Regions from separate parts of the Baekduia sp. Peel2402 genome, predicted to be linked through region 1. Evidence: riboswitches for the same ligand, from Rfam matches in the RefSeq annotation. Region 1 holds a riboswitch; each other region holds the start of a gene.
The links. Region 1 has a riboswitch for cyclic di-AMP ahead of ACT01A_RS09115 (septal ring lytic transglycosylase RlpA family protein). Riboswitches for the same ligand answer to the same signal wherever they lie in the genome.
Positions count from the first base shown of each region.

Region 2: it holds a riboswitch for cyclic di-AMP, as region 1 does, so the genes downstream of both, ACT01A_RS18220 (transglycosylase family protein) here and ACT01A_RS09115 (septal ring lytic transglycosylase RlpA family protein) in region 1, are expected to answer to the same signal.
Region 3: it holds a riboswitch for cyclic di-AMP, as region 1 does, so the genes downstream of both, ACT01A_RS01435 (NlpC/P60 family protein) here and ACT01A_RS09115 (septal ring lytic transglycosylase RlpA family protein) in region 1, are expected to answer to the same signal.

Region 1 covers NZ_CP199582.1:1,861,900-1,869,108, forward strand. Annotated here, with positions in the region: gene ACT01A_RS09105 (hypothetical protein) at 105-692, shown strand; gene ACT01A_RS09110 (hypothetical protein) at 778-2,118, opposite strand; cyclic di-AMP (ydaO/yuaA leader) riboswitch at 2,255-2,428, shown strand; gene ACT01A_RS09115 (septal ring lytic transglycosylase RlpA family protein) at 2,525-3,202, shown strand; gene ACT01A_RS09120 (hypothetical protein) at 3,700-5,178, opposite strand; gene ACT01A_RS09125 (molybdopterin molybdotransferase MoeA) at 5,264-6,451, shown strand; gene ACT01A_RS09130 (DICT sensory domain-containing protein) at 6,437-7,209, opposite strand, start outside.
Region 2 covers NZ_CP199582.1:3,736,203-3,743,411, reverse strand. Annotated here, with positions in the region: gene ACT01A_RS18240 (protein kinase domain-containing protein) at 1-1,121, shown strand, start outside; gene ACT01A_RS18235 (PASTA domain-containing protein) at 1,140-1,688, opposite strand; gene ACT01A_RS18230 (SLC13 family permease) at 1,739-2,857, shown strand; gene ACT01A_RS18225 (hypothetical protein) at 2,993-3,244, opposite strand; gene ACT01A_RS18220 (transglycosylase family protein) at 3,349-4,023, opposite strand; cyclic di-AMP (ydaO/yuaA leader) riboswitch at 4,035-4,199, opposite strand; gene ftsH (ATP-dependent zinc metalloprotease FtsH) at 4,425-6,371, shown strand; gene ACT01A_RS18210 (hypothetical protein) at 6,518-7,209, shown strand, end outside.
Region 3 covers NZ_CP199582.1:279,331-286,539, reverse strand. Annotated here, with positions in the region: gene ACT01A_RS01445 (helix-turn-helix transcriptional regulator) at 1-678, opposite strand, end outside; gene ACT01A_RS01440 (SDR family NAD(P)-dependent oxidoreductase) at 782-1,477, shown strand; gene ACT01A_RS01435 (NlpC/P60 family protein) at 1,490-2,410, opposite strand; cyclic di-AMP (ydaO/yuaA leader) riboswitch at 2,420-2,552, opposite strand; gene ACT01A_RS01430 (ABC transporter permease) at 2,628-3,392, opposite strand; gene ACT01A_RS01425 (ABC transporter permease) at 3,389-4,168, opposite strand; gene ACT01A_RS01420 (ATP-binding cassette domain-containing protein) at 4,169-5,149, opposite strand; gene ACT01A_RS01415 (sigma-70 family RNA polymerase sigma factor) at 5,192-6,250, shown strand; gene ACT01A_RS01410 (cold-shock protein) at 6,661-6,864, shown strand; gene ACT01A_RS01405 (cupin domain-containing protein) at 7,097-7,209, opposite strand, start outside.

The DNA.
Region 1 (7,209 bases):
TCGCCGGAACATCGGCGTACTGGGTTGGCTCCTGGAGTCGCGGGAGCGCTCTATCAAACGGTGGACGAGCCGTGAACTTGCGCCCCTCTGCGTAGGATTGGCGCATGAGCCCCGCGGACCGCGACGTCCTGTCGAGCCTCCCGAGCAAGCGACCGACGCGGCGCAGCGCCAAGCGCGCCAGCGCGACGGGCGCCGAGCCGGCGGCCAAGAAGGCGACGCCCGCGAAGGCAAAGCCGAAGGCGCCGGCGGCCAAGAAGGCGACCGCGAAGGCGCCTGCCAAGGCCGCGGCGACGAGCAAGGCCGCGGCGAAGGCGACCGCCAAGCCGAAGGCGCCGGCCGCCAAGAAGGCGACCGCGAAGGCCCCGGCCAAGGCCGCTCCGGCACGCAAGGCGGCGGGCGCAGCGAAGGCCGCGGCGAAGCCGAAGGCTCCCGCCACCCCGCGCAAGCCGCGCGCGACCGCGTCGCGAAACGGCGCCAGTGCCGCCGCGCACGAGGCGCCGCAAAGCACGCCGCCCACCGCTCCGCCCCCGCCGCCGGCCGGCTGGGCGACGCCGCGCGACGAGCGGTCCGGCGCTGAGGGCGGCGACTTGATCGCCACCGCCATCCAGGCCGTCGGCGAGATCGCCCAGATCGGCCTGACCTACGGCGGCCAGGCGCTCAAGCAGGCGCTCTCGCGTCTGCCCAAGCCGTGAGAAGCCTCGCCTAGCGGCTCGCCTTCTCATTGCGCGAGCTCGCCAGGGGCTCCCTCGCGCGTGCGAAGGAACCCCCGGCGCACCGCTACTTCACCTTCTGAACGACCTTGCCGTGCTTGTCGAGCACGGTCAGCTTCAGCGTCTTCTGGCTCGTGATCGGGCCAGGGCGGAACGCGCGGTAGGCCAGCACGATCCGGCGGCTGTCGAGGTTCAGCGGCAGGATCAGCGTGAGCCGCCCGTCGCTGCGGGTCTTCAGGCCGGTCTTGCCGAGGCGGCGCAGCTTGCCGCCGACCAGGTGGTAGACGTCCAACCGCGCGCCCGTGACCGCCTTCTTGGCCTTCGTGCGCAGGATCCCGCGCACGACGACGCGGTTGCCGTAGTGGTTCGTGTAGCTCGTCTTGCCGTTCTTGACGAAGTACGCGGTCAGCCTGGCGTCCTTGCCAGTCGCGGGCGTGGTCGAGGCGCCGCCGACGCCGGTCGTCGAGTCGCCGGAGCCGGTCGACCCCGTCGCGCCCGGGACCGAGCCGTTGGCCTTCGGCAGCACGACCGGGCCGTAGACCGCGGTCGAGTTGCCGGCCGCGTCTTCGACGTCGATCTCGACCGAGTGCTCGGCCAGCGGGAGCTTGAGGACGTCGTAGTCGACCGTGCGGGTCGCTGACGCCGGGCACGGCGCGGGCGCCGCGAACTCGTAGGCGTCGTCGTTGGAGCCGTCGACGTCGGCGCAGGTTCCGCCGACCGGATCGACCGCGGCGACCTTGCCGTCCACGCGGATGACCGTGCGGTAGACGCCGCCACCCACGTCGCCCGCGACGTACGACAGCCTGATGCGGCCGGTCGACGCGCCGCTGTCGGCGACCGTCTTGGAGGCGATCGTCGGCGCCGCCGGATCGCGCAGGACGACATGCGGGTCGGTGATCGTCGCGCTCGGCGTGCCCAGCGCGGCGGCGCAGGTGTTCGGGTCATCAGCGCCGCAGCCGAACGAGAAGAGCACGGATGCCGCGTCCAGGCCGACCGCGTCGAACGGACCGGCGAGGTTGCCTGTGCACGTGTCGGTCGGGCCAGGGGCGCACGCCTCGAGCGTCTTGCCGTCCGCGCTGAGCGTGTAGGAGAACGTGCGGACCGTGCCGACGGGCATGCCGGTCGTGACGCGGCCGAGCGTCACGCGCGCGATGCGCGTGCCCGCGGGCGCGGTGAAGCGGTGGTAGGCGAATGTGCCGCCGTCCCACGGGCCGGGGCCGACGAGCGCGGCGGTCAGCCCACCGCTGGCCGCGCACGTGTCGGTCGCCGCTGAGCCGGTGTCCGCGTGGGCCTCCCAGCCCGCCGCGCACCCGCGCACCGTGTAGGTGTCCGCGGTCGCGCTCCCCGACGCGCCGAGGACGAGGGCCGTTGCCGCGAGGGCGACGGCCTTCCCTGCCTGCCTGATCAATGTTCCTCCGAAAATCTGGGTGGTGATGAGCCGGAAATGCCGCATCGTCGGCCTCCGGCAGCGCCCGTGCTTCGAGCCAGGCGGCAGCATTCCTGCGAACGCGGGTTCGCCGAATCGCCCGTACGTTGTTATGCTCCCGCGCCGTCAGCCGAGTCCGTTTGCCACCTCGGGCAAATGGAGCGGGGGAACCACCTGTGGAACGCGTGTTGGTTGCGATCCACCGGGGCGAATCGGTCCTTTTTCTGAGCCGTAGCGCCGTCATCCGGCGCGAGCCCGTCAGCTCACCCCGTAGGCCGTTGGATGAGGACCTACAGAGAACGTGCATCTTTCGAACCTTTCGAAGCTGGGCGCCGCCCTGGGCGCTTTCGCGATCGCTGCTCCCGCGGCGGCCGCTGATACGCCTGCCGTGGCCACCGCGCCCACGCCGGGCGGGATGACCTACGTCGACCCGTCGGCGCCAACGGTCTTCGCCGACGGCTCCACGCTGACTGCCCCACTGGGCCAGCTGCTCGGCGGCCGGGTGTCGGTGACCGGGACCGTCGCGGGCTCCAAGCCGGGCGACGCGATCGCCGTGCTGACCTTGGACCAGGCCGGCGCTTGGTCCAACGCGGCGGCTTCGACCGTGGCGCCCGACGGGACGTACACCGCGACCTGGAAGCCCGCCCACTCCGGCCACCTGACCATCAAGGCCGTGCTCGCCGCGCAGGCGACCGCCGCGACGCGCGTCGTCGGGACTTCGGTCAGCGGCACCGCCGAAGGCCGCGCCGTGACGCTCTACAAGCGCGCCCGCGTCACCTGGTACGGCCCGGGTTTCTACGGCCGCAAGACGGCGTGTGGCAAGCGGATGTCCAAGAGGCTCTTGGGCGTCGCCCACAAGACACTGCCCTGCGGAACGCTGGTCGAGTTGTACAACAACGGCAATGTGGTGACGGTGCCGGTCGTCGACCGCGGACCGTTCCGCAAGGGGACGTCGTACGACCTGACGTCGGCGACGGCGGGCGCGCTTGGCGTGACGGCGACGGCGACGATCGGCGCGGTGCGCGCGGTTGTGCCGACGGCTGTTTCGGCTGCGGCATCGCGCTAGGGGCCTGGGGCGCGCCGGGTGGCGCGGGCGTTGGTGGTGTTCAGCTCGCGGCGTTGATGGTGGTGCTCCGCGTTGGAGAGGGGCGGCGAGGGAGTGAAGCCGGATGGGCGTGGCCGCCGCTTGGTGTCGTCCTCGGGCCGCCTCTCGGGCTCGGGGGAGCGTTCGGGGCCGAAAGGATGGGTCCGGGTCGAGTAAGCACCAACTATTCGTCATAACGCGACCCGCATCCCGAATCTCGGCCCTTATGGAGCGCCACCGGGGATCCGGGTCGAATAAGCGTCGTATATCGACCATTAGGCGACCCGGATCGACCCGTTCGGCCCCGAACCGCCCTCCCGAGCCCGGCCACACGCCCGAGGACGACCGACAGCGGTCGCCACGCCACAACGCTCTCACTCCCTCGCCGGATCCTCTCCAACGCGACGCACCACCACCAACGCCCCGAACTGAACGCCACAAACGCCAGCGCCACCCCGCGCCCACCGCCGCCCCCGCCCTCAGGCCAGCGGAACCCCCGCCGCCCGCGCCGCGAACATCCCCTCATCCGCCCGACCGGCCAGCGCGTCAATGGTCTCTCCATCCTGCGGGCAGACCGCAACGCCAACGGACGCCGCCAGCGGCGCGCCCCCCAGCTCGGCCGCAGCGATCGCGCCCGCCACACGAACGCCCAGATCGCGCGCACCAGCCGGATCGCGGTCCGGGCTCGTCAGCCACCAGCGCCCAAGGCGCTCGCGCACGATCAGGTCGGCAGGTGCGAGCTGCGCGGTCAGGCCGCGCTCGGCGGTCTCCAGTGCGATCGCGACCTCGCGGCCGCTCTCGGCGGCGAGTAGGCGGTCGAGGTCGTCGACCTCCACCACGAAGACCGCGAACGAGAGGCCGTCCTGCTCGCGGCGCTCAAGCCGGCGGGCGATCGCGGCCAGCCACGGCGGACCGGAGTCCCGCGAGGCCTCCCAGGAGGTGTCGACCCGGCGCAGGCGCGTGACCGACGGCGCGTCCGCGGGCAAGGCGTACATCTCGTCCGTCAACCCACCGACGACGCCGGCCGGCGGTGCGGAGGCCAGCTCCTCAGCAAGTGTGGAGAGCGGATCGGCGTCGACGGAGACCGGCGACGGCGGCAGGTCGACGACCTCCACGCCAGCTGGCGGCGGCGCGATCGGCTCATCGCCCTCCGGCACGTGCGACGGAGCCGGCGCGGGCGCGTCTCGCCCCGCGGCCGTGAAGCGCACCATGCGACCGCCCTCGGCCGCCTCGCGCACCGCATCCGCCGCGTCGGGCGCGAGCGGGCGCCGCTCACTCCCGTGCGCGGCCGGAGCGGCAAAGGGATCGCCGTCATGCGACGCGTCGTCGCTCGGTGCCGGCGCGACAAAGGCCTCTGCCTCGTCCGGCACCGCAGGCCGCAGGCCGCCGCCCCCACGCGTACCCGGCGCGGGCGCGTAAGCGCGGATGCCCGAGGTACGCGGCGGTGAAGCAGGCGTGGGCGTCGCGAGCGCCTCGGCGAGCGGGCCGTCGGCGCGGGAGGTCTCGGCCGAGGGCGACGTGAGCGCGGTCTCGACGACGCGGGCGCAGACGAAGGCGAGGCGGTCGGAGAGGTCGGCGACGACATCGGGATAGGCGTCGTGCAGCTCGCGGCGCAGCGCATGCCAGGTCACGCCGCGCAGCGACTCGATCGCCGCCGCCAGCGCGGCCGGGGTGCGAGCGCCGGTCAGGCGCGCGGCCGAGGCGGCCAGCGGCGCGCGGCCGTCGGCGCCGCCGACCAGCCGCTCCAACTCGACATCAGAGCCCAGGGCCGCGAGGATCCCGCTGCAGAGCGCCGGGCCGCCCCGAGCCAGCTCGGCGGCCGGCACGTTGCCCGCCTGCGCGAGCGGTGCGTCCGCGACAAGCGATAGAAGCCAGGCCTTGGCCACACCCGCGGCGTCGACCGTGGGCGCGTCCGCAACTGGCCGCGGCCGGCGGCTAAGTGGGACAGCTCCGTCCATGGAGCGCGCATCTTTGCACCAGAAGATGACGGTTTGGTGAAGGACCACCGACGAACTGGTCGGTCGGATGGGCACAATGCGGGCCGTGCCCCCGCTTCCGTCCGTCGACGAGGCGCGCGCGACGCTGCTGAACGCCGTCCGCCCGCTTACCCCCGTCAACCTCCCCGTCGCCGAGGCGCTCGGCCTCGTCCTGGCCGAGGAGGTCACCGCCGGCTACGACTCCCCCGCCTTCGACAACAGCGCCATGGACGGCTTCGCCACGCGCAACGGCCGCGCCGGCGACCGCCTGCGCCTCATCGGCGAGTCGCGCGCGGGCGTGCCGTACGACGGCACGCTGAACGACGGCGAGGCCATCCGGATCTCGACCGGCGCCGCGCTGCCCGACGGCGCCGACGGCGTCTTGCAGCAGGAGCTGGTCGATGTCGAGGGAGACACGATCGTCTTGCGCGAAGACGTCCCCGCCGGGCGCAACCTCCGCACCGCGGGCGACGACCTGCGCAAGGGCACGCGCGTGCTCACCAAGGGCACGCGGATCGGCCCCGCCCAACTCGGCGTCGCCATCGGCGCCGGCCGCATGCACCTGCTCGTCGGGCCGCGCCCGCGCCTGGCGGTCGTCACGACCGGCGACGAGCTCGTCGCGCCCGGCACGCCGCTGCAACCCGGCCAGATCCACGACTCAAACGGCCCGACGCTCACCGCGCTCGCGGCTCGTGCGGGCGCCGAGGTCGTCGGCTACGGCCACGCGACCGACGACCCCGAAGCGACGCAGGAGATCGTCAGCGAGGCGCTCGACGCCGCCGACGTCGTCGTCATCGCCGGCGGCATCTCGGTCGGCCCGCACGACCACGTAAAGCCCGTCCTTGAAGCCCTTGGCGTCCGCCAGCTCCTCTGGCGCGTCGCGCTGAAGCCCGGCAAGCCGACCTGGATCGGGATCCGAGACCAAGACGGCAAGATCGTGCTCGGCCTGCCCGGCAACCCGGTCTCCGCCTACGTCACGTTCCTGCTCTTCGCCCGCCCAGCGCTCGCCGCGCTCCAGGGCGCCGACGGCTCGGTGCCGCGCACCGAGGCCACGCTCGCCACCGCCGTCCCGCGCAACGCCGACCGCGACGAGCTCGTCCGCGTCCGCCGTCTCCCCGACGGCACCGTCGAGCCGACCGGCCCGCAGGGCTCGCACGTCCTCTCGTCCCTGCTCCACGCCGACGCGCTGGCGATCATCCCGCGCGGCGATGGCGCCATCCCGCAAGGCGCCACCGTCGACCTAGAGCCCGTCTAGGTACTCGATCATCCGGTTGGTCAGCGCGGTCAGCGCCGGCGCGGGCTCCTCCAGCGCCAGCGGCCGATCCGTCAGCAGCTCGCCGATCCGCTCGCCGACCTCCGGATCCACCCGCCCCACCAGCCGCGCCGCGACCTGCGCCGCGCGCCGCGTCGCCTCCGGGTCGATCGTCCAGATCGCCTCAAAGCGCCGCTCGCTGTCGGCCGACGCCCCCGGCTGCTCCCACGCCAGCAGGCAGGCCGCGTAGCCCGGCGCGTCGATGATCACGGCCCACTCGTTGCCCAACGCATCGTCGGGCCCGATCGGGATCTCGACCGGCCCGCCCGCCGGCGCGCGCAACCCGTCCGGGAAGTCGGCGAAGACCGCCGCCGCGTCGGCGTGCACCGCCAGCCGCCGGTAGCGCCGCTCGACCTGCCGGTAGAAGCGCTCCTCCTGGAAGGCGCCGAACACGACCGGCGCCGCCGCCAGCGCCAACGCCTCGTGCTCGATCGCCCGCGACAGCGCGACCAGCGACGCCTTGCGCAGCACCCGCGGGCGCGCGGCCGTGTCCTGGGCCGCGACCGCGGCGTAGATCGACGGGTGGTCCGACGGCCCACCGGTGTCCTGCGCACGGGAGATCGCGGCCGGCACCGACAGCCCACGGTGGCGCAGCGCGAGCACCTTGCGCAGAGTGTCGACGTCGTCCTCGGTGTAGCGCCGATATCCGGATGGCGTCCGCCCCGGGACGGGGAAGCCGTAGCGCTGCTCCCACATCCGGA
Region 2 (7,209 bases), 1.9 Mb from region 1:
CCGCATCCCCCACCAATGTCCCTGAGGGGATGCGCAACCACGCCTACCTGAGCGACTTCGGGATCACGCGCGTGCAGACCTCCGACACGCGCATCACCGACAGCGGCAACTGGATCGGGACCGTCGACTTCATGGCGCCCGAGCACCTGCGCGGCGAGCCGACCGACGCGCGTGCCGACGTCTACGCGCTCGGCTGCGTGCTCTACACCGCGCTGACCGGCAAGCCGCCGTTTCGCCGCGAGACCGTCCCCGCGACGATCACCGCGCACCTGCACGAGCCGCCGCCGCGGCCGTCGCTCGACGTGCCCGGGATCCCGGAGGCGTTTGACTCCGTGATCGCGCGGGCGCTGGCCAAGGAGCCGTCCGAGCGCTACCCGAGCGCGGGCGACCTCGGGCGCGCGGCGCGAGCCGCCGTCGCTGGGGAGCGCGTCTCGACGGCGCGCGGCTCCGTCGCGACCGGCGCGGCGACGCCGGAGAAGGCCGAGCCGACGCGGATGGCGCCGCTGCCCGGCGCGACCGCGGTGTTGGAACGACCGGGCAACGACGACGCGACACGCGTGGCGGGCGCTGGCGCCGGCGGCGGCGCCGCGGGCGACAACGGCGCGCCCCCGCCGCGTCGTCCCGGGGACGTCAAGGTCCAGCGCGGCCGAGGCCGCAAGCAGGCGCTGGCGGCGACGATCGTCGTCCTGCTGATCCCGGCCGTGCTGTTCATCCGCTGGGTGGGCGGCGCTGGCGACGGCACCAAGACCGGGCCGCTTTCGGCCGGCGAGGTCCGATCGGCGGCGCAGAAGTTCGCCTCCGCCTACACCGACGAGAACCCCGACGCGCTGCGCCGGGTCCTGACGCCGAACGTGCGCCGCTACGGGACGACGGCGGACGTGCAGCGCGGGCGGCTGGCGGTCGTCAACACCTACAAGTCGCAGTTCGCCGCCGACAACGTGCAGAAGTACGAGCTGAGCGACCTGAAGACCACCGGCGGAACCGCCGGCCGCGCCGAGGGCAAGTACACCGTGACGCGCCAGGGCGCGGCGCCGATCACCGGCCGGATCGTCTTCGGCGTCGTGCGGCGCGACGGCGCGGCGCGGATCGACCTGATCGCCACCGAGCCGCGCGCCACGTAGCGCGGCGTCCGCGCCCGCTCAGCAATCGCGGGCGAGGTGCACGTCGACCGTCGTCTCCGGCGCGACCGACGTGCCGCCCGCCGGGGACGTGTCGCAGACCTTCGGCGAGCCGCCGAGCAGCTCGTCGAAGAAACCGCCGTTCTCGGTCTGCAAGTCGGCCTTCAGGTTCGCGTCCTCGAGCTCCTGCTGGGCGTCGTTGGCGGACAGGCCGACGACGTCGGGGACCGTGACCTCGACCACGCGCCGGACGCGCACCGCGGTCAGCGCCGGGCGCGCGGTGCCGGAGGAGGCCAAGACGTCGACGACGTTGACGCCCTCCTCCAGGCCAATCTGCGCCGACCACGTGCCGCCTGACACCAAGGCCTTCTCGCCGCGGACGAGCACGGTCGCGCCCGCCGGGGAGACCGTGCCGCGGAACTCGACGCGCTCGTCGCGGACCGTGCCCTGATCGGACGGCGAGGTCACCACCAAGCGCACGGGCGCGGTGGCCGTGGCGGGCTTCTCGCCGCCGCAGCCGGTGATGATGAGGGCGCAGGCTGCGCCGGCGAGGAGTCCGATCCGCTTCATCGCGTTCCCCTGAGTATGCGACAGCGCGAGCGGGCACGCTTGGGCGCGTCATGGATGGCGGTCGCGTCGAGCGGTTCCTCGTAGCGCCGGTGCTGGCCGGCGCCGTCGTCGCGTTCTGCACCGACGAGCGCGCGCGGGACGCCGCCGACCAGGCGCGCGGGCCGTTCCTGTTGGTCGCCGGGCTGTTGATGTTGGGGTTGGTCGCCGACCGTGACGGGCTGTTCGCCTGGGCCAGCGCGCGGCTGCTGGGCGTGACCGATCACCCGCGGCGACTGTTGGCGGTCGCGCTAGCGCTGGTGGCGGTCGTCACCGCACTGCTGAACCTCGACACCGCGGTCGTGTTCCTGACGCCGGTGCTGATCGGCGCGGCGCGTGGGGCAGGCGTCGAGGAAGGACCCTTCTTGTACGGGTCGGTCCTGATGGCCAACGCCTCGTCGCTGCTGCTGCCCGGCGCGAACCTGACCAACCTGTTGGTGTTGGCCAGCGAGCCGGTGTCGGGCGCGACGTTCGTGGCGCGCGTGCTGCCCGGAGCGCTGGCGGCAGCGGTCGTGACGGCGCTCGGGTTGATGGCCTGGCAAGGACGACACCCGCGCTGCGACGGCGGCAACGACGCTCGCGACCGTGCGCCAGCCAAGGCCGAGCGTCCGCGCCCCCTCAGCGTCGTCGCCTGCGCGATCGCCGCCGTGCTGGTCCTGGTGCTGCCCGACCCCAGCCTGCCCGTGCTCGCGGTCGGCGTCATCGCGGTGCTCGTGCGGCGCGTTGAGGGCGACGCCGTCGCCGAGGCCGTCGGCCCGCTCGCGCTGCTGGGCCTCTTCAGCGTCTCGGTTTTGCTCGGGGCGCTCGCCCGCACCTGGTCGGGACCGGCCGAGCTGCTCGCGTCCGCGTCACCGCTAGAGACGACCGCGATCGGCGCGTGCGCCGCGATCTTGGTCAACAACCTCCCGGCCGCGGTCCTGCTCAGCGCCGCTCCGCCGCCGCATCCGCGCGCGCTGCTGTTCGGCCTCAACCTCGGGCCGAACCTCGCGGTCACCGGCTCGCTGTCGGCCTACCTGTGGTTCAAGGCCGCGCGGTCTGCGGGCGCGGAGCCGAGCGCGCTGCGCTTCAGCCTGATCGGCGCGCCGCTGGCGCTCGTCGCGATGGCGGCGGCGCTGCTGACGGGCACCCGTTAGGCACCCGTTAACGACCAGAGCCCCTGCTGGCACAGGGGCTCCGGGCGAGGAGGTCAAACGATGATGCAGGAGGAGGTGCTGCGGTGCGTTGCGTTGCTCCCCGGTGATCGGCACGAGGCCGTCCGATCTTGAGCGTCAGTCGGCAGCCAAAAGGCGCACGGTGCGGCGCCCACCGGCCACCGCGCGGTGCCAGGGGCCGTCGCCGTCGAGCTCACCGCCGAAGTCCAGCAGCAGCGCGGCGAGCGTCAGCGCCTCGTCGCGCGGTTGCGGCGGCGAGACGTACTCGCGGTCGCGCCGGCCGGTCAAGCCGGGGCTGAAGTGATCCTCGACCCGCACGCTGAACGACGGGCCGAGCGTCAGGGAAAGCTGGTCGGAGGCACCGGACACGGTGGCGGAAGCCTCGCACAAACCGCGCGCGGGGCTTCCGCCACGACCGCACCGCGCGCGATTGCGCCGCGCGGTGCGGGACGACGTGACCGGTGGTGGTTTGTCTAGGCCTGCGCGCCGCAGACCGGCCAGGGCGCGGTGCCCTGCGCGGCCAGGAGCGCGGCGGCGCGCTGGTCCTGCTCGGCCTCGGGCGCCGCGGCGGGATCGCCGCTGCCGCCCATCGCCTTCCAGGTCGAGCGCGTGAACTGGTACTTGCCGCGGTAGACGCCGTCGGCGGAGATCGCGGTCGGATCGCCGCCGGACTCGCACTGGGCGATCTTCGCCAGCGTCGCGGAGGCGTCGCCGGAGACCGCGGCCGCCGAGGCGGTCTCGGCGTCTTCAGCCAGCCCGCTGGACAGGCCGAGCGCGCCGGCGGTCTGCGGCCCGACGATGCCGTCGACCGTCAGCCCGTTCTTGCGCTGAAAGCTCTTGACGGCGCGGGCGGTGGTCGCGGTGAACTTCCCGGTCTGCTTGATGCCGAGCGCGGCCTGCAGCGCCTTGACGGCGGCGCCGGAGGAACCGGCCTTGAGCGTCTGCGGCGCGGGCGCCTGGGCGGCCGTCTGGCCGAGCGCCAGCGGCGCGCCGAGCGCGAAGACGGCGACGAGCGTGGCGGCGACGCTGCTGCCGGAGCGCCGACGGCGCCGTCGGCGCACCATGGCCAGGCGCGCGGCCACCGCGGTGCGGCGGGCACGCGAGCGCTCCAGCGAAGCCTGGCAGGCGCGTTCGAGGTCTGAGATCACGACGAGGTGCTTCCTTTGCTCTTTCAGGCCTACGGGGTTAGCTGTCGGGCTCGCGCTGAAGAGCTGCGCTACTGCGCCGTGAAGGCGCCGATTCGCCCCGGGAGCCATGCGTGATGGCTCCATTGGGTCCCCCGCTCCCGGGCGCCGTGGCGACCGGGACTCGGCTGGTGTACGACGGCAAAGCCAAGCACATCTGAACGACGCGTGCGGCTTGACATAACCGTTCGGGACCGACCTTTGGATCGGCCTCAGCGACGTGCAGGGCAAAGGTCGCCGTCTGGGCTCGTACACTGCGTCGCCACCGCATGCCTCCGGAGTCAGAAGCCCCCCGTCGCAGGGACGATCGCCAACCGACGCCGTGGCGCGTCGAGGGCGCGCCCGAGGAGAAGAAGCAGGGACCGATGGGCATGCCGCGTCCGCCCGGAGGCCGGCGCTTCATCTACTTCGTCGTCGCGCTGCTGGCGCTGAACTTCCTGTTTGCGTCGCTGGTGCCGCAGTCGACCGACCGCGCCGAGGTCCCGTACTCGCAGTTCCTCAGCGAGGTCGACAAGAACAACGTCAAGGAGGTCTTCGCCAAGGGAGACAGCCTCCAGGGCGAGTTCAAGAACAAGGTCAAGCCGCAGGACTCCAAGGACGACGCGGAGGTCAAGTTCACCACCTTCCGCCCGGCGTTCGCCCCGGCCGACGACACGCTGCTCAACCAGCTGCGCGAGAAGGGCGTCATCGTCTCGGCCAAGGCACTGGACAGCGGGCGCTCGATCTGGGCCGACCTGTTGCTGTTCTTCGGGCCGACGCTGTTGTTGGTGGGGTTGTTCGTCTTCCTGGCGCGCCGCGCGGCTGGCGGGGGCGCGGCCGGCCTCGGCGGTCTGGGCCGCTCGCGCGCCAAGCGCTACGACGCGGCCACCGGAACGCGGACGACGTTCGCCGACGTCGCCGGCATCGATGAGGCCGAAGACGAGCTCGAGGAGGTCGTGGACTTCCTCAAGAACCCGGACAAGTACCGGTCGCTCGGCGCGATGATCCCCAAGGGCGTGTTGTTGAGCGGCCAGCCCGGCACGGGCAAGACGCTGCTGGCGCGCGCGGTCGCGGGCGAGGCCAACGTCCCGTTCTTCTCGATCAGCGCGAGCGAGTTCATCGAGATGGTCGTCGGCGTGGGCGCGTCCCGCGTCCGCGATCTGTTCACGCAGGCCAAGACCGCGGCGCCGTCGATCATCTTCATCGACGAGCTCGACGCGATCGGCCGCCAACGCGGTGGCGGCGCGTCGCTCGGCGGGCACGACGAGCGCGAGCAGACGCTCAACCAGATCCTCACCGAGATGGACGGCTTCGACGGGTCCGAGGGCGTCATCGTGCTGGCGTCCACCAACCGACCTGATGTCCTTGACTCGGCGCTGCTGCGCCCGGGCCGCTTCGACCGTCGCGTGACGGTCAACCCGCCCGACGTCGAAGGCCGCGAGAAGATCCTGCAGGTCCACACGCGATCGGTGCCGCTGGCCGACGACGTCGACCTGAAGGGCATCGCGGCGACGGCGCCGGGCATGGTCGGCGCCGACCTGCGCAACCTCGTCAACGAGGCCGCGCTGCTGGCCGCCAAGAGCGGACACAAGCAGGTTGAGTCGGCCGACTTCTACAACGCCTTCGAGAAGATCGTGCTCGGCACCGAGCGGCGCATCACGCTGTCGCACGAGGAGCGCGAGCGCACCGCCTACCACGAGGGCGGCCATGCGTTGTTGGGGATGTTGGAGCCTGGGGCCGACCCGGTGCGCAAGGTCTCGATCGTCCCGCGCGGCCGCGCGCTGGGCGTGACCTTCCAGTCCCCGGAGAGCGACCGCTACGGCTACGACACCGCGTACCTGCTGGGCCGCATCGTCGGCGCCCTGGGCGGCCGCGCCGCCGAGGAGATCGTGTATGGGTCGGTCACGACCGGCGCCGAATCCGATCTACAGCAGGTGACCTCGATCGCGCGCTCGATGGTCGGCCGCTGGGGCATGTCTGACCAGATCGGGCTGGTCACGGTCATCACCGACGAGCCGCAGTACCCCGGCGCCGGCCCCGCCTCCGAGGCGACCCGCGAGCTGATCGACCAAGAGGTCCGCCGCATCGTCGAGGAGTGCTACAGCCGCGCGGTCACGCAGCTGCGCGAGAACCGCGAGCGCCTCGACGGCCTTGCCCGAGAGCTGCTGGTGCGCGAGACGCTCGACGAAGGCGCGGCCTACCGGGCCGCCGGCTTCGAGCGCGGCTCCGCCCCCGGCGACCGCCCGCCCCACGGGATGCTCAAAGAGCCGTCCGTGACGCCGCAGCTGGACCAGCTCGCGGCGCCCGAGCGGCCCGCGTCCAGCAGCGAGTAGCGAGGACGGCGAAGGCCCCCGAAGGGCCCTTCGCCGGAAGAGCCGCAACTTCCGCGGGCCGTTGCCCGTTCTCCTTGGTGACGGCCCGCGGGGCGCAAAGCAGGTCCTCCCGATGAAGTCGCCCCGGGGCCGTCCTCTCTCTCGCCATGTGCTTCAAGAACGTCCTCGTGGGGGCGGCGCTCGTCGTCGCCCTGATCGCCCCTGCCTCCAAGGCGCAGGCTTCGGCGCGTGCGCCGCTGTACTTCGACGCCGGCAGTGCCGCGGTGCGCGACGACACGCGCGCGGCGACGCTGGCGCGGCTCGATGGGCTCGGCGTTCGCGCGCTGCGCGTGTCGCTGGTGTGGGCGGCGGTCGCGCCGTCGTCCTCCAGTCCCGCGCGGCCGGCGTTCGACGCGAGCGATCCCAATGCCTATGACTGGGGTGGGTACGGGCGGCTGATCGACGCGGCCCACGCGCGTGGGTGGCGGGTGCTGGTCACCTTCACCGCACCCGTCCCGCGCTGGGCGACCGCCGTGCACGCCGACCAGGTGACGCGCCCGAGCGCTCTGGAGTTCAGGATGTTCACGACCGCTGCGGGACGCCGCTTCGGCGACGCGGTCTCGGCGTGGGGGCTGTGGAACGAGCCCAACCACCCGCGGTTCCTGCGGCCGCAGTACGTCAAGGGCAAGCTCACCGCGCCGGTGCTCTACCGCGCGCTGCACCTGGCGGGCGTGCGCGGGCTGGAAGCTGCGGGCCAGGCGACCGACGTCTTCCTCGGCGGCGAGACCGCGCCCGGCGGCGACCGCCGCACGTCCGTCCCGCCATTGCAGTTCCTGCGCGGCGTCTTCTGCAAAGGCTG
Region 3 (7,209 bases), 1.6 Mb from region 1:
CTCCGCGAACTTCGGCGAGGCCTTCAGGAGATCCTCGATCAGCTCTCGCAGGACGACGTCCTCCGGGTAGCGCCCGCGCGCCTCGCGCAGATCGGCGACGACCTCGCAGTCCATGCTGCGGGACTCCTCCGAGCTGCGCACGAACCGCGTCGTCGCGCCCGTGAACTGGCTCCAGGCGATGTTGCGCTCGCGCGGGCCCAGGTCGCGCTTGTCGCCGACCAGCGCGATCGCCAGCGCGTTGGCGGCCACCACCTCGTAGGCCGCGTCGATGACCATCACCGGCACGTCGCCGAGCCGGTCGATCACGCGCTGCACCGACGGCGTCAGGTGGCGGTTGATCGTCCCGGCCAGCGGCTCGGCCTGCCCAGCGACGCGGAAGAGGTGCGCGCGCTCGTCGTCGCTGAGCCGCAGCGCACGGGCCAGCGGCGCCAGCACGGACGGCGACGGGTGCGCGGCCCGGCCCTGCTCCAGGCGCGCCAGGTAGTCCACCGACACGCCCGCCAGCTGCGCCAGCTCCTCGCGCCGCAGCCCGGGCGCGCGGCGCCGGCCGCCGCTCGGCAGCCCGACGTCGGCGGGGGAGAGGCGGTCGCGCCATGTGCGCAGGCAGGCGGCGAGCTCGGAGCACGGTCGCGCCCCTGGCGCGGCTGGTTCTCCCAGGCACTGCGGAGGCGTCTCCATGCGCTCCATTGTCGCGCACTCCGGCGCGCCTATCGTCGCCCTGCCAGTCCCAGGGAACCGGCGTCCTCTTTTGCCGCGACGGTCCAAGGCGCACCCTGGAGGCATGACCACCACCTTGATCACCGGGGCCAACAAGGGCCTCGGCCACGAGTCCGCCCGCCGTCTGATCGACGCCGGGCACGACGTCTGGGTCGGCGCCCGCGACGCCACCGCGGGCCAGGACGCCGCCGACAAGCTCGGCGCGCGCTTCGTGCAGCTCGACGTCACCGACGACGCCTCGGTCGCCGCCGCCGTCCAGACGATCCGCGACGCGGGCACCGGCCTCGACGTCCTCATCAACAACGCGGGCATCGTCGGCCCGATGGCCGCGCTGCGCGACACGACCGCCGACGACGTCGCCAAGACCTACGAGACCAACGTCTTCGGCGTCGTGCGCGTCACCCAGGCGTTCGTGCCGTTGTTGGAGGAGTCGGAGAACCCTGTGATCGTCAACGTCGCAAGCGGCCTCGGATCGCTCGCGGTCAACAACGACACGTCGCGCGTCGAGAACACCATCATCAGCCTCGGCTACCCGACGTCGAAGACCGCCGTCGTCGCGCTGAGCGACATGTACGCTCGCGCGCTGCCGAGCTTCCGCGTCAACGTCGTCGACCCCGGCTACACCGCCACCGACCTCAACGGCCATTCCGGCCACCAGACGGTGACCGAGGGGACCGACGCGATCGTGGCGATGGCGCAGGTCGGCAAGGACGGCCCGACGCAGACCTTCCAGGACCGCGACGGGCTGGTGCCCTGGTAGCGGGCGTCGCGCCTACAGGCCCGACGGGTGCCGCGCGACGTAGCCCGCCGTCGAGCGCATCCCCGGGCCCCAGCGCGAGCCGCTGGCGGAGCGGCCGCTGGTGTCGTAGCGGCGGCCGTTGATGACCATGAACGCGTGGCCGCTGTTGGCGTAGATCGTGACGTACTTGCCACGACCCGGCTTGCCGTAGGACATCAACTCGCCCGAGTCCATCGGGCGACCCAGGCGGCCCATGCCGTGCAAGACGTAGGACACGGTGCCCGAGCAGTCGTAGCCGGCCGCCGTGAAGGAGCCGTGGCCGCCGCCGTAGATGTAGGGCTTGAACTGGATGCGGTTGGCGGCCGCGACGGCGCGGCGCAGGAGGATCACGTGGCGGGGGACCACCCGGACGCCGCCGATGCCGGAGCGCTTGAGCACCGGGTGCGTGCCGGTCACGCCGAGCGCCGACCATGTGCCGGGGCCAACGACGCCGTCGGCGGTCAGCCCGTGGGCGCGCTGAAAGGTCTTGACGGCGCTCGCGGTGCCGGGTCCGAAGACGCCGTCGGCGGCGATGCCGAGCTTGCGCTGCAGGAGCCGCACCGAGCCGCCACGGGAGGACGACCCGCCGCCACGCGAAGCGCGCGACGTCCCGCCGGCGCGCGACGCGGCGCGCGCCTTGCCGGACTGGTGGACCAAGCGCCAGGTGACCGTGCCGACGATGCCGTCGACCGACAACCCGTGCTTGCGCTGGAACCGGCGCACGGCCTTGTAGGTGCCCTTGCCGAAGATGCCGTCGGCGGGGGAGAGGCCGAGGTCGCGCTGCAGGACCTTGACGCGCACGCCGTGGCTGCCCTTCTTCAGCGGCTTGGCGTCAGCCGCTGAGGCAGCCGGAAGCGAGATGGCGGCCGCCGCGAGGAGCGGGACCAGTGCGTGGCGGGATCTGGGAACAGGCATAGGGGGCTGCGCCTACGAGGTGAGCTGTCGGGCTCGCGCCGTACAGACGGCGCTACGCGGTCATCCGGACCGTGATTCGCCCCGGCGACCGGGATGCGGTCGCAGTGGGTCCCCCGTCCGTTCGTCTCCGAACGGCTCGGCACGCCGTCGTTCTACCAGTCGAAATCCCTGCAAAGCGCAAGATCCCTTGCAGGATCCATAACCGCAAAGCGCCGTGCTAGACGCCGACGCGACGCATCGAGCGCACGGCGAGCGCCCCGAGCGCGCCCACCAGGCCGACGGTGGCCAGCAGCGCCGGCCACGTCTCGGCCCACGTCACGTGCGCGACGAAGCCCTGCCGGACGCCATCCAGCACCTGCGTGACCGGGTTGACGGTGGCGATCGCCTGCATCCAGCCGGCCAGCAGGTCCATCGGCGCGTAGGCGGTGGTGAACAGCACGGCCATGAAGCCGACGGTCTGCATCAGCGGTGCCGCCTGCTGGGTCTTGAACTTCAACGCGACCAGGACCGCGTACAGCGCCATCGCGGTCGCCAGGCCCATCACCAGCAGCGCGTCGATCGCCAGCGCGCCGGCGCCCGGCCAGTCGACGCCCAGCGCGAAGGCCACGATCAGCAGGAACGTCGCGGGCAGCAACGCGCGCAGCGCCGCGCTCGCCACCAGCCCCGCGAGGATCGTCACGCGCGGCGCGGGGCAGACCATCAGCCGATCGAACCAGCCGCGCTCGATGTCGCGCGCGAGGTTCACGCCGGTCGCCGCGCCCGTGAACGCCGCTCCTTGCAAAAGGCCTACAGGAACGATGAACGTGCGGAAGTCGGTGGCGTCGAAGCCCGGCAGCTGGGCCGCCTCGCCGAACACGCCGCTCAACCCCACCAAGAAGATCGACGGCGCCAGGACGCCCGGCAGCGCCGCGCCCGGCACGCGCGTCAGCTCGTTCAGCGCCCGCCGCACGAGCGCGCCGATGACCGCCAGCGAGCGCCTCATGCGTTGCGCAGCCTTCCGCGCAGCGCGAGCACCGCAAGCGCGGCGAACACGAGCACCAGCCCGACCGCCGCCGCAAGGCCTTCAAGAACAGGCGCAGCCGAGATCCCCGAGATGATGGGGTCGCGCATCCCGTCGGCGACGTAGGACAAGGGGTTGATGTCGGCGAACCAGTCGGCCGGCGCCTCCAGCAGCGCGCGTGGGAAGAACGCGCTGGAGACGAACAGCACGACGAAGACCAGCGGGAAGATCCCCTGGACGGTCGAGGCGTTGCGCGCCCGCAACGCGATCAGCACGCCGAGCGCGGCGAAGCCGGTCCCGGCGATCGCCCCGATCAAGATCACCAACAAGACGCCGAGCACGCCGCCGTGAAACGACACGCCGAAGACCGCGCCGAGGATCAGGAACCAGACGACCTGCGCGGCGGCGATCGCGGTCCCGGCCAGGATCCGGCCGAGCACGATGGACACGCGCGGGATCGGCGAGGCGACCAGCCGATCGAAGAAGCCGCCTTCGATCTCCAGCGCGGTCCCGATGCCCTGCATGACGCCGCCGAGCAGCAGCGACTGGGTCATCGCGCCGGCCAGCTGGAAGTCCAGGAAGCCGTCGACTTCAGGGAAGCCCGGCAGGTCGGTCGACCGGTGCAGCCCGCCGGTGTTGATCGCCAGGAACAGCGTCGGCATCAGCACCAGCGGCGCCAGGAACTGCGGGCGGCGCAGGATGTTGCGCAGCGTCCGCGCCGCGAGCGCCCACGACGGAGAGGCGATCCCGGTGAGCACTTAGACGGCCGCCGGCGCCGGCGCGGCGCCCTCGATCCGGTGCCCGGTCTTCTCCGCGAAGACGTCGTCCAGCGTGGGGCGGACGAGCTCGATGCCCTCGACCGTGAAGCCGGCCTCGTCGAGCGCGCGCACGACCGGCGCCATCGCCGCAGCGCCGGACTCGACGCGCAACGACACGTGGACGCCAGGCGCCGCCGAGCAGAGATCGCCGTAGGGCGCCACGGCGCGCCCCGCGGCCTCCGCGTCTGGCTCGATGTCGCCGCCGTTGCGCGACAACGTGATGTCCAGGTGCGGCCGCCCGACCTCGGCCTTCAGCGCCGCCGGCGTGCCCTCGGCCACGATCCGCCCGTGGTCGATGATCCCGACGCGATCGGCGAGCTGATCGGCTTCCTCCAGGTACTGCGTGGTCAGGAAGACCGTCGTGCCCTCGTCGCGCAGCCGGCGGACCTCGTCCCACAGCGTCGAGCGCGACGTCGGGTCAAGGCCGGTCGTCGGCTCGTCCAGGAACAGGACCTCGGGGGCGTGGATCAACGCCATCGCGAGGTCCAGCCGGCGCCGCATGCCGCCGGAGTAGGTGCCGACGCGGCGCTCGGCCGCCTCCGAGAGCCCGACGCGATCGATCAGGTCCGCGGCGCGCGCGGCCACGCTGCGGCGCGGGATCCCGTGCAGGGTCGCCTGGAGCTCCATCAGTTCGCGGCCGGTCATCAGCAGGTCCAGCGCCGCCTCCTGGAGCGCGACGCCGATTCGCTGGCGCACCTCGCCGGGCTGCGAAGCGACATCGAAGCCCGCGATCCGCGCGTGGCCGCCGGTCGGCCGCAGCAAGGTCACCAACATGCGCACGGTGGTGGTCTTGCCGGCGCCGTTGGGCCCGAGGAACCCGTACACCTCGCCCGGCGCGACCGCGAGGTCGATGCCGTCCACCGCCCGGAAGTCGCCGAACGTGCGCTCAAGACCTACGACTTCGACGGCTGACCCTGGCATTGGCTGCGCATCCTACGAGGCTGGACGGGTAGGTCTGAGGCAATGCAGCTGGACGCGACGCAGCACACCGCGGTGACCGCCCTGCTCGACCAGGCCGAGGAGGCCGGGTCGCTGTGCTTTGCGGACATCGCCCAGACCGTGGCCCGACTGGACCTCGACGATGAGGCCCAAGGCCAGATCGAGGACGAGGCGCGCAGCCGCGGGATCGCGCTCAGCGACGACTGCGGGCGTGCCGAGATCCCGGCCACGCACTACCTCAACGGCGACCTGGCGAGCACGACCACCGACGCGCTGTCGCTGTTCCTACAGGAGGTCCGCCGCCACCCGCTGCTGACCGCCGCCGAGGAGATCGACCTCGCCAAGCGGATCGAGAACGGGGACGAGGCCGCCAAGGAGCGGATGATCACCTCCAACTTGGCGTTGGTGGTCTCGATCGCCAAGCGCTACCCGACCGACGGCATGACCTTGCTCGACCTGATCCAAGAGGGCATCTTCGGCCTGATCCGCGCGGCCGAGAAGTTCGACTGGCGTCGCGGCTTCAAGTTCTCCACCTACGCGACCTACTGGATCCGCCAGGCGATCCAGCGCGGCATGGAGAACAAGGAGCGCACGATCCGCATCCCCACCAACGTGCTCCAGCGCGAGCGCAAGGCCGCGCGTGCCGAGAAGGAGCTGACCAGCGAGCTTGGTCGTAAGCCGACGGCTGAAGAGATCGCCGAGCGCGCCGAGCTGGCACTGCGCGACGTCGAGGCGCTGAAGGACATGGCGCGCACCGTGACGTCGCTGGACCGGCCGGTGGGCGAGGGCGGCGAGGCGGCGTTCGGGGACCTGCTGCCGTCCGACGCGCCTGCGCCCGAGGAAGAGGTGACGGTGTCGCTGCGCGAGACGGCGGTCCGCCACGCGCTGGCGTCGCTGCCCGAGCGCGAGCGAACCGTGGTCGAGCTGCGCTACGGGCTCGACGGCGAAGAGGCGCCGGTCGGCGTCCAGGAGATCTCCCGGCGCATGGGCCTGCGCCAGAACGAGGTGCGAACGCTCGAGCGCCGGGCGCTCGAGCACCTCTCCACGGTCCGCGAGATCGAAGCGCTCAAAGACGCGGCTTAGGCCGCCGCTCGGCCTGGAGCCTGAAGCGGATTACGGCGCTCGGACCAACGTGGGTCCGAGCGCCTCCGCCCGGTCATAGGCCACCGCTGTTTTCTAACATCCCAGGACGAGTGTGTATGCCTGGGCGGCGTCACACTCCAGACCACCCGGACTGACCGCCGATCCGAGGATCGGCGCGTTGCCAAGGTTTGGGTCCGAAGACCCCGGTCCAGTGGGCGGCCCGCCGGACGACAGATCCTAGCGAGACCAGGAAGCTGACCCGATCGGACTAGACCGATCGGCGGACGCTGCTACAGTTGTTGATGTACAGGCCGAGGAGAGACCTCGGCGAAGCAGTGCCCGTGTGTCCGCAGTCGTTGCCTAGAAGCATCCTCCGCGCAGCACCAGAGCACCAACGTGGAGGTATTTCGATGGCTACCGGAACCGTGAAGTGGTTCAGCGACGAGAAGGGCTTTGGCTTCATCACCCCCGACGACGGGGGCAAGGACCTCTTCGTGCACCACACGGCGATCAACAGCGACGGCTTCCGTACGCTCGCCGAGGGCGCGAAGGTCTCCTACGAGGCTGAGAGCGGGCCGAAGGGTCCGAACGCGGTCAACGTCTCGCCGGTCTAGGCCCTTAAGCCAGACCCGCGGCACTGCGGACGGCGAGCGCGCATTGCGCTCGCCTCCGCACAAGGCGCGTTGATCGCGCCGACCAGGAAGGATCGACCATGATCCGACTGATCTGCGGCAGCTGCCTGCGTCTTTGGGACGCGCAGCTCCATGGCCATCGCAGCACCTGCCCCCATTGCGGCGGCGCGCTGCGGTTGCACTAGGAATCCACAGAGCCCGGGGCGTCGAGGTTTCACGCCCCGGGCAGGGTTCCCTTCTTGTAGGACTCCTTGACGGTCTCGGGCGTGCCGGCGTACGCCTCCTCGGAGTCCCAGGTCTCCTCCGCGACGCTCGTCCCGTGACGGG